One region of the Frateuria edaphi genome, then DNA from elsewhere that is predicted to be linked to it. Evidence: predicted binding sites of a transcription regulator. Region 1 holds the regulator's gene; each other region holds the start of a gene.

Region 1 (4,447 bases):
GAGCCCTACGTATCCGAGGCGCTACGCCGTGGCGCCAGCGGCTATGTCACCAAGGGCGCCGCGCCGGAAGAACTGGTGGCGGGCCTGCGCCAGGTGATGCAGGGCGAGACGTTCCTGAGTTCGGATTTGCGTCAGCGTCGTGCCGAGCGGCCCAGCGAGGCACTCGATCCGGTCAACCGGCTGACCGCGCGCGAGCGCGAGGTGTTCCTGCTGCTGGCGGCAGGCAAGGCGCCCAAGCAGGTCGCGGCAGTGCTCGGGGTGGGCCAGAAGACCATCTATATCCATCGCGCCAGCCTGATGGGCAAACTGGGCGCGGGGTCGGAACTGGACCTGTACCGGATGGCGAGCGAGCGCGGGCTGTTGTCCGAGCGCAAGAACTGACGGACCGGGTGACGTAGGGTGGGCTTGAACCCACCGTGTCGCCACGCGATGGTGGGCTGAGGTCCATCCTCCCGGGGCTCGCGTCAGGCGCTTTGCGCGCGCTCGAGCATCTGCCTGGCGTGGGCGCGCGTTTCGCGGGAGATCTCGACGCCGCCCAGCATGCGCGCCAGTTCGTCTCGGCGGCCGGCTGCGTCCAGCTTCTCGATCTGCGTGCGAGTGGTATCCCCGTCGCTGTGCTTGCTGACGCGCAGGTGTGCGTGGCCCTGCGCGGCGACCTGGGGCAGGTGGGTGACGCACAGAACCTGGCGCTCGCCGCCGAGCGCGCGCAGCTTCTGCCCGACCACCTCGGCCACGGCGCCGCCGATGCCGGTGTCGACCTCGTCGAACACCATGCAGCCGATCGTGTCCTTGCCCAGCGTGGCGACCTCGATGGCGAGACTGATGCGTGCCAGTTCGCCGCCCGAGGCGACCTTGCGCAGCGCGCGCGGTGGCTGGCCGGGATTGGCGCTGACAAGCAGTTCGCAGCGCTCGCGGCCTTGCGCATCCGGCTCGCCGCCGTCGACCGGTTCGAGGTCGACGACCAGCCGGCCGCCGGCCATGCCCAGTTCGCCCATCAGCGCGCTGACCTCCTCGCCCAGGCGCGCGGCGGCCGTGCGGCGTGCCCTGCTTAGGTCATCGGCCGCTTTCGCATAGCCGCGTTCCAGCCGTGCGCGATCGCCGGCGAGCCGCTCCAGCGCGTCGCCGGCGCCTTCCAGTTCGAGCAGCTCGGCCTGCAATGCGCCCAGCCGATCGTGCAATTCGGCGACGGGAAGGCGGTGGCGGCGCGCCAGTTCGTGAAGGCGGGTGAGGTGGGTATCGACGTCGGCATAGCGCTCCGGATCGAGGTCGACGTCCTGTGCGTAGCGCGAGAGGCCGTCGGAAGCTTCGCCCAGCTGTATCTCTGCGTTGTCCAGCAGTTCCAGCAGGGGCGCGAGGCGCGGGTCCAGGGCAGCCAGCTTGCCCAACTCCCCGTGCGCGCGGCCGAGCGCACGGCGCAACGCGAATTCGCTGTCGCCGTCGAGCAGTTCCACCACGCCGGAGGCGCCTTCGGCCAGCCGGCCGGCATTGGCCAGGCGCTTGTGGCTGGCCTCGAGTTCGGACAATTCCGCAGCCGGCAACACCCAGCGTTCGAGCTCGCCGACCTCGTGGCGCAGCAGTTCGAGCCGTTGCTCGCGGTCATCGCCACCACTGAGCTTGCGGATGCGCGCGCCCAGCTCGCGCCACTGCGCGGCCAGCGTGCGCAACTGTCCCACCAGTTCCTCATTGCCGGCGTACGCATCAAGCAGATCGAGCTGGTGGCCGCGCGAGAGCAGCGCCTGGTGCTCATGCTGGCCATGGATTTCCACCAGCAGCGTGGCCAGTTCACCGAGTTGGCTGGCATTGGCCGGGCGGCCGTTGATCCACGCGCGCGAGCTGCCCTCGGCGCGGATCACGCGGCGAAGCTGGCAGGCACCTTCATCGTCCAGCTCCTCCCGTTCCAGCCAGGCGCGTGCTTCGGGCAGCGCGGCCAGGTCGAATTCGGCGATGAGTTCGGCGCGGTCGCAGCCCTCGCGCACCATGCCGCTGTCGGCGCGCGCGCCGGCCAGCAACATCAGCGCGTCGACCAGCAGCGACTTGCCGGCGCCCGTTTCGCCGCTGACCACGGTGAGGCCCGGGCCGAAGGCGACTTCGGCTTCTTCGACGACGGCGAAATGGCGGACGTACAGGGAAGTGAGCATGGCGTGGAATTGTACGGGCAGAAGTGGCGCGCGGCGCGGCTACCGTCGCGACCGGCGTTCTTGCAAACTCGGCGGCGACACCTTATTTCTGTCCCGTCTCACCGTTTGTTACAGCGATGACCCGACCCCACGACCTCGATGCCCGCGCCCGCCGCCTGCTGCGCACCCTGATCGCGCAGTACCTGGCCGATGGCGAGCCCGTCGGGTCGCGCACGCTGTCCCGATCGTCGGGGCTGGACGTCAGCCCGGCGACGATCCGCAACATCATGGCGGACCTCGAAGACGCAGGCCTGGTCGCCTCGCCGCACACGTCCGCCGGACGCATACCCACGCCACGTGGCCTGCGCCTGTTCGTCGACAGCCTGATCGAGCTGCAGCCGCTGCCGCGCGAGGACATGGCGCGGCTCAAGCGTGAGTTGCCACCCGGACCCACGACCACCCGCGACCTGCTGGGCAACGTGTCCACGCTGCTTTCGGCGATGACCCACTTCGCCGGCGTGGTGACGGTGCCGCGCCAAGGTGACTTTCCCCTGCGCCATATCGATTTCGTGCCGCTGCCGGACGCACGCGTGCTGGTGATCCTGGTGTTCTCCGACAACCAGGTGCAGAACCGCATCGTGCAGCTGGCCAGGCCGCTGGACAGCCGCGAACTGGAACAGGCCGCCAACTACCTCAACACCCATTTTGCCGGTTTGCGCGTGGACGACATCCGCGCCCATCTCCTGCGCGAGCTGCGCGAGGCCGGCAGCGAGCTCAACCGCCTTGTCGCCAGCGCGACGGAACTCGCGGCGGCCTCCTTCGCGCCGCAAGGTGGCGGAGACGACGTGCTGGTGAGCGGCCAGACCAACCTGATGGGTTACGCCGAGCTCGCTGACCTGGACCGTCTGCGCGAGCTCTTCGAGGCCTTCCAGAAAAAAAACGAATTGTTGCAACTGATGGAGGTGTGCGCCCGGGCCCCGGGCGTGCGCCTGTTCATCGGCGAGGAATCGGGCTTTGCCGCGCTGGACGGCTGCAGCGTGGTGACCGCCAGTTACGGCGTGCAGGGGCGGGTCCTGGGTGCGGTCGGCGTGATCGGGCCCACCCGCATGGCCTACGACCGGGTGATCCCGGTGGTGCAGGCGACTGCCGGATTGCTCAGCGACGCCTTGAATCGCGCCGCGACGTCCCTATAACCGCCCCCGGAGGGCGGGTTTCCCGCAGTTATCGGTGGCCGGCACGGAGGTGCCGGTCCGGACCTTTGTTTGGGAGTAATGCATGCAGAACAACGAGCAGACGCCGGACCAGGTGCAGGAATCCGGTTCGCCGGGAACGCAAGGATCCGATGCCCTGCAGGCGCGGGTCGCCGAGCTGGAGGCGAGCAACGCCGAGTTGCGCGAGTCCGTGCTGCGCGAGCACGCGGAGCTGGAAAACCAGCGCAGGCGCCTGCATCGCGACCTGGAACAGGCCCGCCGCTTCGCCAACGAAAAGCTGTTGAACGAGTTGCTCCCGGTCTACGACAGCCTGGAACGCGGGCTGGCCATCGAGAGCAGTGACGCGGCCGCCGTGCGCGAAGGCCTGGCGCTGACCCTGAAGGCGTTGCTGAAGGTCGCCGAGACCCACGGACTGGTGCAGGTTGATCCGGTCGACCAACCCCTCGACCCGGAGCGCCACCATGCCGTGAGCATGGTCGAAGCGCCCGGCAAGGCGCCCGGCACCGTAGTCAACGTGTTGCAGAAGGGCTACGTGCTGAACGACCGGTTGCTGCGTCCCGCACTGGTCGCCGTGGCCAAGGACTGACGCATCGCTCGCTGAACACACAGGCGGCCCCGCGGCATTGAATCGCCGGGCGTGGGCCACCATCTGGAAAACCATCGCGGCCGCGGGGGCCGCCTAGAAAGCATTGGAGCTGAACACTATGGGCAAGATCATCGGCATCGACCTGGGTACCACCAATTCCTGCGTCGCCGTGATGGACGGCAGCACCGCGAAGGTGATCGAGAACGCCGAAGGCGATCGCACCACGCCTTCCATCGTCGCCTTCAGCAAGGACAATGAAGTCCTCGTGGGCGCGCCGGCCAAGCGCCAGAGCGTGACCAATCCGAAGAACACCTTTTATGCGGTCAAGCGCCTGATCGGTCGCAAGTTCACCGACGCCGAGGTCCAGAAGGACCTGCACATCGTGCCGTACGGCATCGTCGCGCATGAGAATGGCGACGCCTGGGTTGAGACGTCCGACGGCAAGAAGATGGCGCCGCAGGAAATCTCCGCCAAGGTCCTCATGAAGATGAAGAAGACCGCCGAGGACTATCTCGGCGAGCCGGTCACCGAAG
Region 2 (4,447 bases), 1.3 Mb from region 1:
GCGGCAGCGGCTCGATGCGCTGCTGGACGTCGGCCATCGCGTGGTGCTCGTGCTGGCCGCCTTGCTCGCGCTGGCCGCGCTGCTGGTGGTCGGCAACACCGTCCGCACCGACATCGCCGGCCGGCGCGAGGAGATCGGCGTGCAGATGCTGCTGGGCGCCAGCCGCGCCTTCGTGCGCCGGCCGTATCTGTACGCGGGTATTTGGTATGGCCTGTTCGGCGGCGTGCTGGCCTCGTTGCTGGCGCTGGCGATCGAACTGGCGCTGGCTGGCCCGGCGGCGGAACTGGACCGCGCCTACGGGGGCAGCCTCAGCCTTGGCGCGCTGCCGTGGTGGCTGCTGCTGGCCGTACCGCTGGCGTCTGCCGTGCTGGGCTGGATCGGCGCACGGCTGGTCAGCGCGCGGCAGTTGCGCAAGGCCGCCTAGGTTCCCTTAGTGACCGCCTTCGCAACCCGTGCGAGGCGTGATGGTGCAAGATAGCCCCGGGTGCGCGCGGGGCGTACACGGGGTTCGGATGTGGATGGGTGGGGCATGAATGCAGACGTTGGCAGCCGCAGCGCCGGCACCGCTCCGCGGGTGCTGGTGGTGGACGGCTCCAAGGTGGTGCGCCAGCTGATCACGCGCGTGCTCAAGGCCGAATTGCCGGAAGCCGAACTGGTCGATTGCGGTAGCGGCGCCGACGCGCGCGAACTGATCGAGCGGGGCCCGTTCGACTTCATCACCATCGCATTGCGCCTGCCCGACATGGATGGCCTGGAACTGGCGCGCCACGTGCGCGAATCGGCCCAGGCCTATGTGCCGATCGTGGTGGTTTCCGGCGATGTCGACGCGCGCCTGCACAAGCGCGAGCTGGGCGACGTCACCGATTATTTCGACAAGTCGCTGGGCTTCCAGGCTCTGGCCGATTTCATCCGCGGCTACGTGCGGCCGGAAGCGACCGCCGAGGGCACCGTGCTGTACGTGGAGGACAGCCGCGTAGTGGCGCTGGCCACCCGCCGCATGCTCGAGAAGATCGGCCTGACCGTGCGCCACGTGGTCAGCGTGGAGGACGCCCTGGCCATGCTGGAGACCGATCGCGCGCAAGGCCGGATCGGCGCCGACGTGGTGCTCACCGACGTCAGCCTGAAGGGCGAGCTCACCGGCGGCGACCTGCTCGAACGCATCCGCAGCCAGTTCGGCTACGGCAAGGGCGCGCTGCCGGTGCTGGTCATGACCGGCGACGAGAACCCGGCCAACCAGGCCGCGTTGCTCAAGGCTGGCGCCAACGACCTGGTCGAGAAGCCGGTCGAGGAAAAGCTGCTGGTCACCAAGCTGTTGTTCCAGTTGCGGGTGGCCCGGCACCTGCGCCAGCGAACCCAAGGCGCGTGAGCGACACCGAAGAAGCCGAACGCGTCCGCCTGGAGCCTTCCTGGAAGGCGCGCCTGGGCGATTACCTGGAACGACCGGACATGCGCGCGCTGGCGGATTTCCTGCGCACCGAAAAGCGAGCCGGCAAGGTGCTCTATCCGCCCGGGCCGGAGATCTTCAACGCCTTCGCGCATACGCCCTTCGACAAGGTGCGCGTGGTGATCCTGGGCCAGGATCCCTACCACGGCCCCGGCCAGGCACATGGATTGTGTTTCTCGGTGCGGCCCGGCGTGCCGGTGCCGCCTTCGCTCAACAACATCTTTGCCGAGATTGCGCGCGACCTTGGCATCCCGCGCCCCGACCACGGCTGCCTTACGCCGTGGGCCGACCAGGGCGTGCTGCTGCTCAACAGCGTGATGACGGTCGAGCAGGGCCGCGCCGGCGCGCACCAGAACAAGGGCTGGGAAGGCTTCACCGATGCCGCCATCGCGGCGCTCGACCGCGAACGCGAGGGGCTGGTGTTCATGCTCTGGGGTGCCTATGCCCAGCGCAAGGGCCGACTGGTCGACCCGAGTCGCCACCTGGTGCTGAGCTCGGTGCATCCCTCGCCGCTGTCGGCCCATCGTGGCTTCATCGGCAACGGCCATTTCTCGGCCGCCAACCGTTACCTGGAAAGCCGCGGCCAGGCTCCGGTCGATTGGTCGCTGCCGCCGCGTTCACGGCTCGCTGCTTGACGCTGTAGGACTGGCGTGGAAGTGTCGATCGAAGTGACACGACAAGGAGTACGTCATGTGCAAGCCGATCGGTTTCCTGGTGATTTTCGCGGCCGCTGCGATGCCGGTGGCCAGTGCGGCAGCCGATGAGGTCGGCTCTCGCCTGCAACTTCCGTCGTTCGAGCAGGTCGATGCCAACCACGACGGCGTGCTCAGCCGTTCGGAGCTTCCCGACGGCCTGCAGGACATGCGAATGCATTTCAGCCAGTACGCGTACGCGGACAACCGGATCTCGCGGCAGACGTATGCGCGGTACGCGTCTTCCGGGGAGCGGCGGCTGACCTCCGCGCCGAGGACATTCCTGGAACCCCGCGGTCGAATGGCGCCGCCACAGTCCTACCGCCGGGCGGATACCCCTGGCGCCACGCCGACGCCGCCGGTTCACAAGCGTTAGATCGCCCATGTGAACAATGGCCCGATGGCCGGACGACGAGGGCTGGCGATGCCGCCCGCATTGCTGTACGATTCGGTACATTAAATCTCGCAGCGAACTTTTCAGCCTTTTAGCACTCTCAATACCGGAGTGCTAAGCTGCGATTTACTTGCCGGAGGTTCCACATGTCCCAAGCCTTGGTGACCGCCAACCTGCCGATCCCCAGCGTCGTTGGCAGTCTGGACGCCTATATTTCCGCCGTGCACCGCATCCCGGTGCTCAGCCATGACGAGGAGCAGGCGCTGGCGCGCCGCTTCAACGAAGAAGACGACCTGGGTTCGGCCAGGAAGCTGGTGATGTCGCACCTGCGTTTCGTGGTGCACGTGGCCCGTGGCTACTCGGGCTACGGCCTGCAGCTGGGCGACCTGATCCAGGAAGGCAACATCGGCCTGATGAAGGCGGTCAAGCGCTTCGACCCGGACCAGGGCGTGCGCCTTGTCAGCTTCGCGGTGCACTGGATTCGCGCCGAGATGCACGAGTTCATCCTGCGCAACTGGCGCATCGTCAAGGTCGCCACCACCAAGGCGCAGCGCAAGCTGTTCTTCAACCTGCGCAAGAGCAAGAAGCGCCTGGGCTGGATGAACGCCGAGGAAGTGCGCGTCGTGGCCCGTGACCTGGGCGTGCCGGAGGCGACCGTGCGCGAGATGGAATCGCGCCTGTCCGGCCGCGACATCGGCTTCGAAGCGCCTGCCGACGCGGACGACGATGCCAAGCCGGCACCGGCGGCCTTCCTGGTCGACGACGGCGCCGATCCGTACGACAACGTGTCCGACGCCGACCAGGCCGACAACCAGCTGGAGACGCTCTCCAGCGCACTGGCCAAGCTGGACGAACGCTCGCGCGACATCATCCAGCGCCGCTGGCTCAACGAGGACAAGGCCACGCTGCAGGATCTGGCCGACGAGTACGGTGTTTCGGCCGAACGCATCCGTCAGGTCGAGGCGAATGCGATGAAGAAGATGCGCGCCCTGTTCTGACAAATGCCGTCACGGCAAACGAAAAAGCGGCCCTCGTGGCCGCTTTTTTTTTGCGTTCCTGCACAGCCGGCCATCAGCGATGGGGCTGGGAACGACTGACCAAGCAAGGCCAAGCCGTTTCTTAAGGTGCCCGAGCGCCGGCCGGCGATCGGAAGCCCGCACCCGAGCCAGGTCGCGGCGGGCTCCCGCAATGGCGACAGCAGGATGGCGTTCTTGCCGGGATCCCTGCGAGTCCCGGCCCCTTGCCCGGCCCTCTCCCTGGCGGGAGGGGGAGCAAGGCGCGTCAGAGCCGCTCGGCCAACAGCTTTTCCAGCTGCCGCTGGTCGGCCGCGAACTTGCGGATGCCTTCGGCCAGTTTGTCGCTGGCCATCGCATCCTCGTTCATGCCCCAGCGGAAGCGCGCCTCGTCGACGGCCGGGGGACGTTCCGTGCGGGTGCCATCGTCGGCCATGCGGCGCGGCAGCGGCTCATCCGATCCATCGAGTTCCGCCATCAGGTCGGGACTGATGGTCAGGCGGTCGCAGCCGGCCAGGGCCTGGATCTGGCCGACGTTGCGGAAGCTCGCGCCCATCACCACGGTCTCGTAGCCGTGGGTCTTGTAGTAGTGGTAGATGCGCCGCACCGACTGCACGCCCGGGTCTTCGTCCGGCGCGTACTGCTTGACCCCGGTGTTGGCCACGTACCAGTCCATGATGCGGCCCACGAACGGCGAGATCAGGAACACGCCCACCTCGGCACTGGCCACCGCCTGTTCGAACGCGAACAGCAGGGTCATGTTGCACTGGATGCCGCGCCGCTCCAGTTCGCGCGCGGCGCGCACGCCCTCCCAGGTCGAGGCCAGCTTGATCAGCACGCGGTCGCGCTTGATGCCGGCGTCCTCGTACAGCCCGATCAGCCGCTCGGCCTTGGCGATGCTGGC
Region 3 (4,447 bases), 1.7 Mb from region 1:
GCGTACAGCGGCACCGCGGTGGCCAGCAGCGCCAGCAGCACCGGCGCGCGCACCAGGCCGGCGCGACCGCGGCTGCGCTCGAACCACCACAGGCTTAGCGCCAGGAATACTGCCGCGACCAGCAGCAGGCCCACCGCGTCGGCGCCGCGCTGGTTGGCGAGCACCCAGGCCAGCCAGGCGGCCGTGAGGTACATCGGGAAGGCGAGCAGCTGCTTGAGCGTTTCCATCCAGCGACCCGGCCGTGGCAGCCGCCGCGCGAGTGCGGGCACGAAGCCGACTGCCAGGAACGGCAGCGCCAGGCCAAGACCGAGCGCCACGAACACCAGCAGTGCGTATGCGGCCGGCGCGGCGAAGGCAAAGGCCAGTGCGCTGCCCATGAACGGCGCCGTGCAGGGACTGGCCACCACCACGGCCAGCACGCCCGTGAAGAAGTCGCCGGCCATGCCGCCGCGCGAGGCGAGCCCGGCGCCGGTATTGCCCAGCGAGGCGCCGAATTGCACCAGCCCGGACATCGACAAGCCCACCGCCAGCATGACCAGCGCCAGCACGCCGACCAGCAGCGGTTGCTGCAACTGCGTGCCCCAGCCCAACGCATGGCCAGCCGAGCGCAGGGCGAGGATGCCCAGGCCCAGTGCCACGAAGCTCACCAGTACGCCGGCGGTGTAGGCGATCGCATGGGCCCGCGCGCGGGCCGGGCTCTCGCCGCTCTCCAGCAGGCCGACGGCCTTGATCGACAGCACCGGCAGCACGCACGGCATGAGGTTGAGCACCAGGCCGCCGCCAAGGGCAAGCAGCAGCGCTAGCCACAGGCTGGTTTGCAGCGGGCCTTGCCCGGCGGCGGCCGGCGGAGCCTCGGGCGTGGTGGCCGTGGGCATGCCGGTCGCGGGTTGCGCGCCGCCGAGCTCGACGTCCAGCGCGCGCGTCATCATCGGATAGCACAGGCCGCCGTCCTGGCAGCCCTGGAAGCTGGCTTCCAGCGCCAGGCGCGTGCGGCCGCCGATGTCACCCGCGACGGTGACCGGCAGGTCCAGTTCGTTGAAGTAGACGGTGACGCTGCCGAAGTGCGGATCATCCTTGCGCGTGCCGGCCGGCCATTGCGGCGTGAGCTCCACGCCCTTGGCGTCACGCAGCTGCAGCCGGGTCTGGTCGCGGTAAAGGTAGTAGCCGGGCGGCATCGACCAGCGCAGCAGGAGGTGGCGCGCATCCTGAGCCACTGCTTCGAGCCTGAAGGCCTGTTCGGCAGGCAATGGCGCATCGCTGCCGGAGGAGCCGTGGGTCGCGCCCAGGCTTTGCAGCGCGGCGCCGAGCGATCCGCCGCCGCTGGCGGCGGTGCCCGCCGGTAGCGGCAGGTCCAGTTGCTCGGTATGTGGCGGGTAGCAGATCTTCGGATCGACCTCGTGGCAGCCCTGGAACTGCACGCCAACCCGCAACCGCGTGCTGCCCGGCGCGAGTGTGTAGGGCACGCTGGCGTCGATCGTGTGGTGATAGATCTCCACGTCGCCCAGGTATTCGTCGTGGTGCTTCTCGCCGTCCGGGAACGTCGCCTCGCCCAGGGTCACCCCATCGGCCGGCTTGAACTTCATGCGGCCACGGTAGAGGTAATAGTCCGGCGCGATGTCCCAGTGCAGCTTGAGCACGCCCGGAGTGGAGGTGTCGGTGGAGAGCCGGTAGGCCTGGGTGACCGGCAGCAGGCCGTCCTCTTCCTGCGCGAACGACGGACGCGACAGCGCGGCCAGGCAGAACAGCACCAGCAACATCGGCAGGCGGGCGGCCAGGCGGCCGATCATCGGGCGCATCGCGTCTCCAGCGGCGCGGTGAAGGAAATCCATTATGGACCCATCGCGCGCCTGGCCAGCCGGCGTTGCGGCCTTATGTCTCCTCGGCCGCCAGCGGTGGTCCGGCCCGGCGCGGACGCACCCATCCGGTGGTGAGCGCGGTGCCCAGCAGGATGATCGCGCAGCCGCCGACCATGCGCGCGGTCACCGGCTCGTCCAGCAGCAGCGCGCCCCACAGCACGCCGAAGGCGGGGATCAGGTAGGGGATCACCATGATCCGCACGGCACCGACCCGGGCCAGCACCCAGAAAAACAGCACGTAGGCCAGCGCGGTGCACAGCACGGCCAGTCCGGCGGCCGCCAGCCACGCCTGCATCGGCGGCGCCTGGTCCGGCCAGGCCAGCACCGTCGTCGGCAGCAGCACGAGCGCGGCGACCATGTGGCTGCCGACCGTCACCACCAGCGGCGTGACGCCCGCCAGGCGCAGGTGGGTGTAGTGCACCGCGTAGCCGTAAAGCACGGTGGCCGCGATGCAGGCAAGCAGCGCGAGCCCCGCGCCCGGCGCCAACGCGAGGCTGCCCTGGGCCAGCCAGAGGATCCCGGCAAATCCGGCTACCAGCCCGGCGCCGCGCCAGGCATCCAGCCGCTGGCCCAGCCACAGCCAGCCGATCAGCGCGGCGAACATCGGCGTCATGCCGTCGATGATCGAGGCCAGGCCGGCTGGCAGGCTGCGCGTGGCGAAGGTGAACAGCAGGAAGGGCAGCGCCGAGTTGGTCAGCCCGACCACGGCGATCGGCCACCAATGGGCGCGCCATTCGGCCAGCCGCCGGCGCGAGGCCAGCAGCGGCAGGAAGCACAGCGCCGCGCCGATGGCGCGCAGGCCGGCCAGCGGGAGCGCGCCGAAGGCGCCCGCGCCCATGCGCATGAACAGGAACGAGCCGCCCCACAGGGCGCCCAGCGACAGCAGGACGGCAAGATCGATCTTCTTCATCTTGGAGAGCGGGCAACGGGGAAGGCAAGTTTGCCGGGATGCCACTGACAAGGGTTGTCAGCAGTCTTGCGCTGTCTCGTCAGTGGCGTCGCGGACCCAGTCCAGGTAAGGCGCATGGGCGTGCTCGATGGGCACGGCGATGAGTTCGGGCAGGTCGTACGGATGCAGCGCCAGCAGGCGCGTGCGCAGGGCGTCGAAGCGCGCGTCCGTCGTCTTGATCAGCAGAAGCTGCTCGCTGTCGGTGGTGATTTTGCCTTGCCAGCGGTAGGTCGAGGCAATGCCGGGCAGACGGTTCACGCAGGCGGCCAGGCGTTCGGCCACCAGCGCCTCGGCGATGCGCTGGGCGCTGCCGGCGTCGGGACAGGTGCAATAGCAGAGCAGGACGGAGGTGCCAGGCATGGCGCGAGATGGTAGCCCCTCTCCTGCGCGGAGATGGTTCGAGCACGGCGCCGCGTCCCTCCCGTTTGCCGAAAGCGCTGTCCGAGCGCACCTGCGCGCAACCGCATGGCAGGCCAGGCATGGCGGTCGCGTCCAGGTGCGCACTTGCAAGGGGCGGCCGTGGCATCGAATGCGAGGCGGCGCCCCGGGCCGTGGGCGGCAACCCTTGAAACCCTGTCCGCACCACCCCACCTGCTGTGCCAATCGCGCTTCACCCTCTTGCAGGGGCGGACTGCGTCGCTAGAATTGGCACTCACCATCACCGAGTGCTAACAGCGTCCCGGTGATCCTCACCTTCTTTCAACCCGAACTGTGGAGTCCCATCCATGAGCAAACTGCGTCCGCTGCACGATCGCGTCATCGTCAAGCGCCTGGAAGAGGAGCGCGTCTCCGCCGGCGGCATCGTCATCCCCGACAGCGCCACCGAGAAGCCGACCCGCGGCAAGGTCATTGCCGCCGGCACCGGCCGCATCCTCGAAGACGGCAACGTCCGTCCGATGAGCCTGAAGGAAGGCGACACCGTGCTGTTCGGCAAGTACGCCGGCCAGGAAATCAAGATCGACGGCGAAGAGCTGGTCTTCCTGAAGGAAGACGACATCGTCGCGGTGATCGAAGGCTGATCAGCCTCTCCCGCACGACTCTCCGCAATCTACCCATCGAATTCGAAGGATAAAGACACATGGCAGCTAAAGAAGTCCGCTTCGGCGAAGACGCCCGCTCGCGCATCCTCAAGGGCGTGAACACCCTGGCCAACGCGGTCAAGGTCACCCTGGGTCCCAAGGGCCGCAACGTCGTGCTCGAGAAGAGCTTCGGCGCCCCGACGATCACCAAGGACGGCGTGTCCGTCGCCAAGGAGATCGAGCTGGCCGACAAGTACGAGAACCTCGGCGCGCAGATCGTCAAGGAAGCCGCTTCCAAGACCTCCGACGTCGCCGGTGACGGCACCACCACCGCCACCGTGCTGGCGCAGGCGTTCATCCAGGAAGGCCTCAAGGCGGTCGCCGCCGGCATGAACCCGATGGATCTGAAGCGCGGCATCGACAAGGCCGTCATTGCGGCCGTGGGCGAGCTGAAGAAGCTCTCCAACCCGACCGCCGACGACAAGGCGATCGCGCAGGTCGGCACCATCTCGGCCAACTCCGATTCCAACATCGGCGACATCATCGCCACTGCGATGAAGAAGGTCGGCAAGGAAGGCGTGATCACGGTCGAGGAAGGCTCGGGCCTGGAGAACGAGCTGGAC

The links. The regulator HrcA, encoded in region 1, represses chaperone genes, less so after heat shock. The targets are predictions, from matches to a motif close to TTNGCACTCNNNNNNNNNGAGTGCNAA.
Region 2: rpoH (RNA polymerase sigma factor RpoH) is a predicted target of HrcA. The motif match lies at 2,622-2,648, and genes of this name have one in related genera.
Region 3: groES (co-chaperone GroES) is a predicted target of HrcA. The motif match lies at 3,451-3,477, and genes of this name have one in related genera.

The regions. Positions count from the first base shown of each region.
Region 1 is NZ_CP088251.1:1,463,454-1,467,900, forward strand. It holds gene LQ772_RS06975 (response regulator transcription factor) at 1-381, shown strand, start outside; gene recN (DNA repair protein RecN) at 465-2,138, opposite strand; gene hrcA (heat-inducible transcriptional repressor HrcA) at 2,255-3,310, shown strand; gene grpE (nucleotide exchange factor GrpE) at 3,393-3,914, shown strand; gene dnaK (molecular chaperone DnaK) at 4,033-4,447, shown strand, end outside.
Region 2 is NZ_CP088251.1:149,920-154,366, forward strand. It holds gene ftsX (permease-like cell division protein FtsX) at 1-424, shown strand, start outside; gene LQ772_RS00735 (response regulator) at 530-1,366, shown strand; gene ung (uracil-DNA glycosylase) at 1,363-2,079, shown strand; gene LQ772_RS00745 (EF-hand domain-containing protein) at 2,135-2,512, shown strand; gene rpoH (RNA polymerase sigma factor RpoH) at 2,677-3,528, shown strand; gene tal (transaldolase) at 3,812-4,447, opposite strand, start outside.
Region 3 is NZ_CP088251.1:3,137,896-3,142,342, reverse strand. It holds gene LQ772_RS14655 (protein-disulfide reductase DsbD family protein) at 1-1,796, opposite strand, end outside; gene LQ772_RS14650 (DMT family transporter) at 1,870-2,766, opposite strand; gene cutA (divalent-cation tolerance protein CutA) at 2,824-3,165, opposite strand; gene groES (co-chaperone GroES) at 3,531-3,824, shown strand; gene groL (chaperonin GroEL) at 3,884-4,447, shown strand, end outside.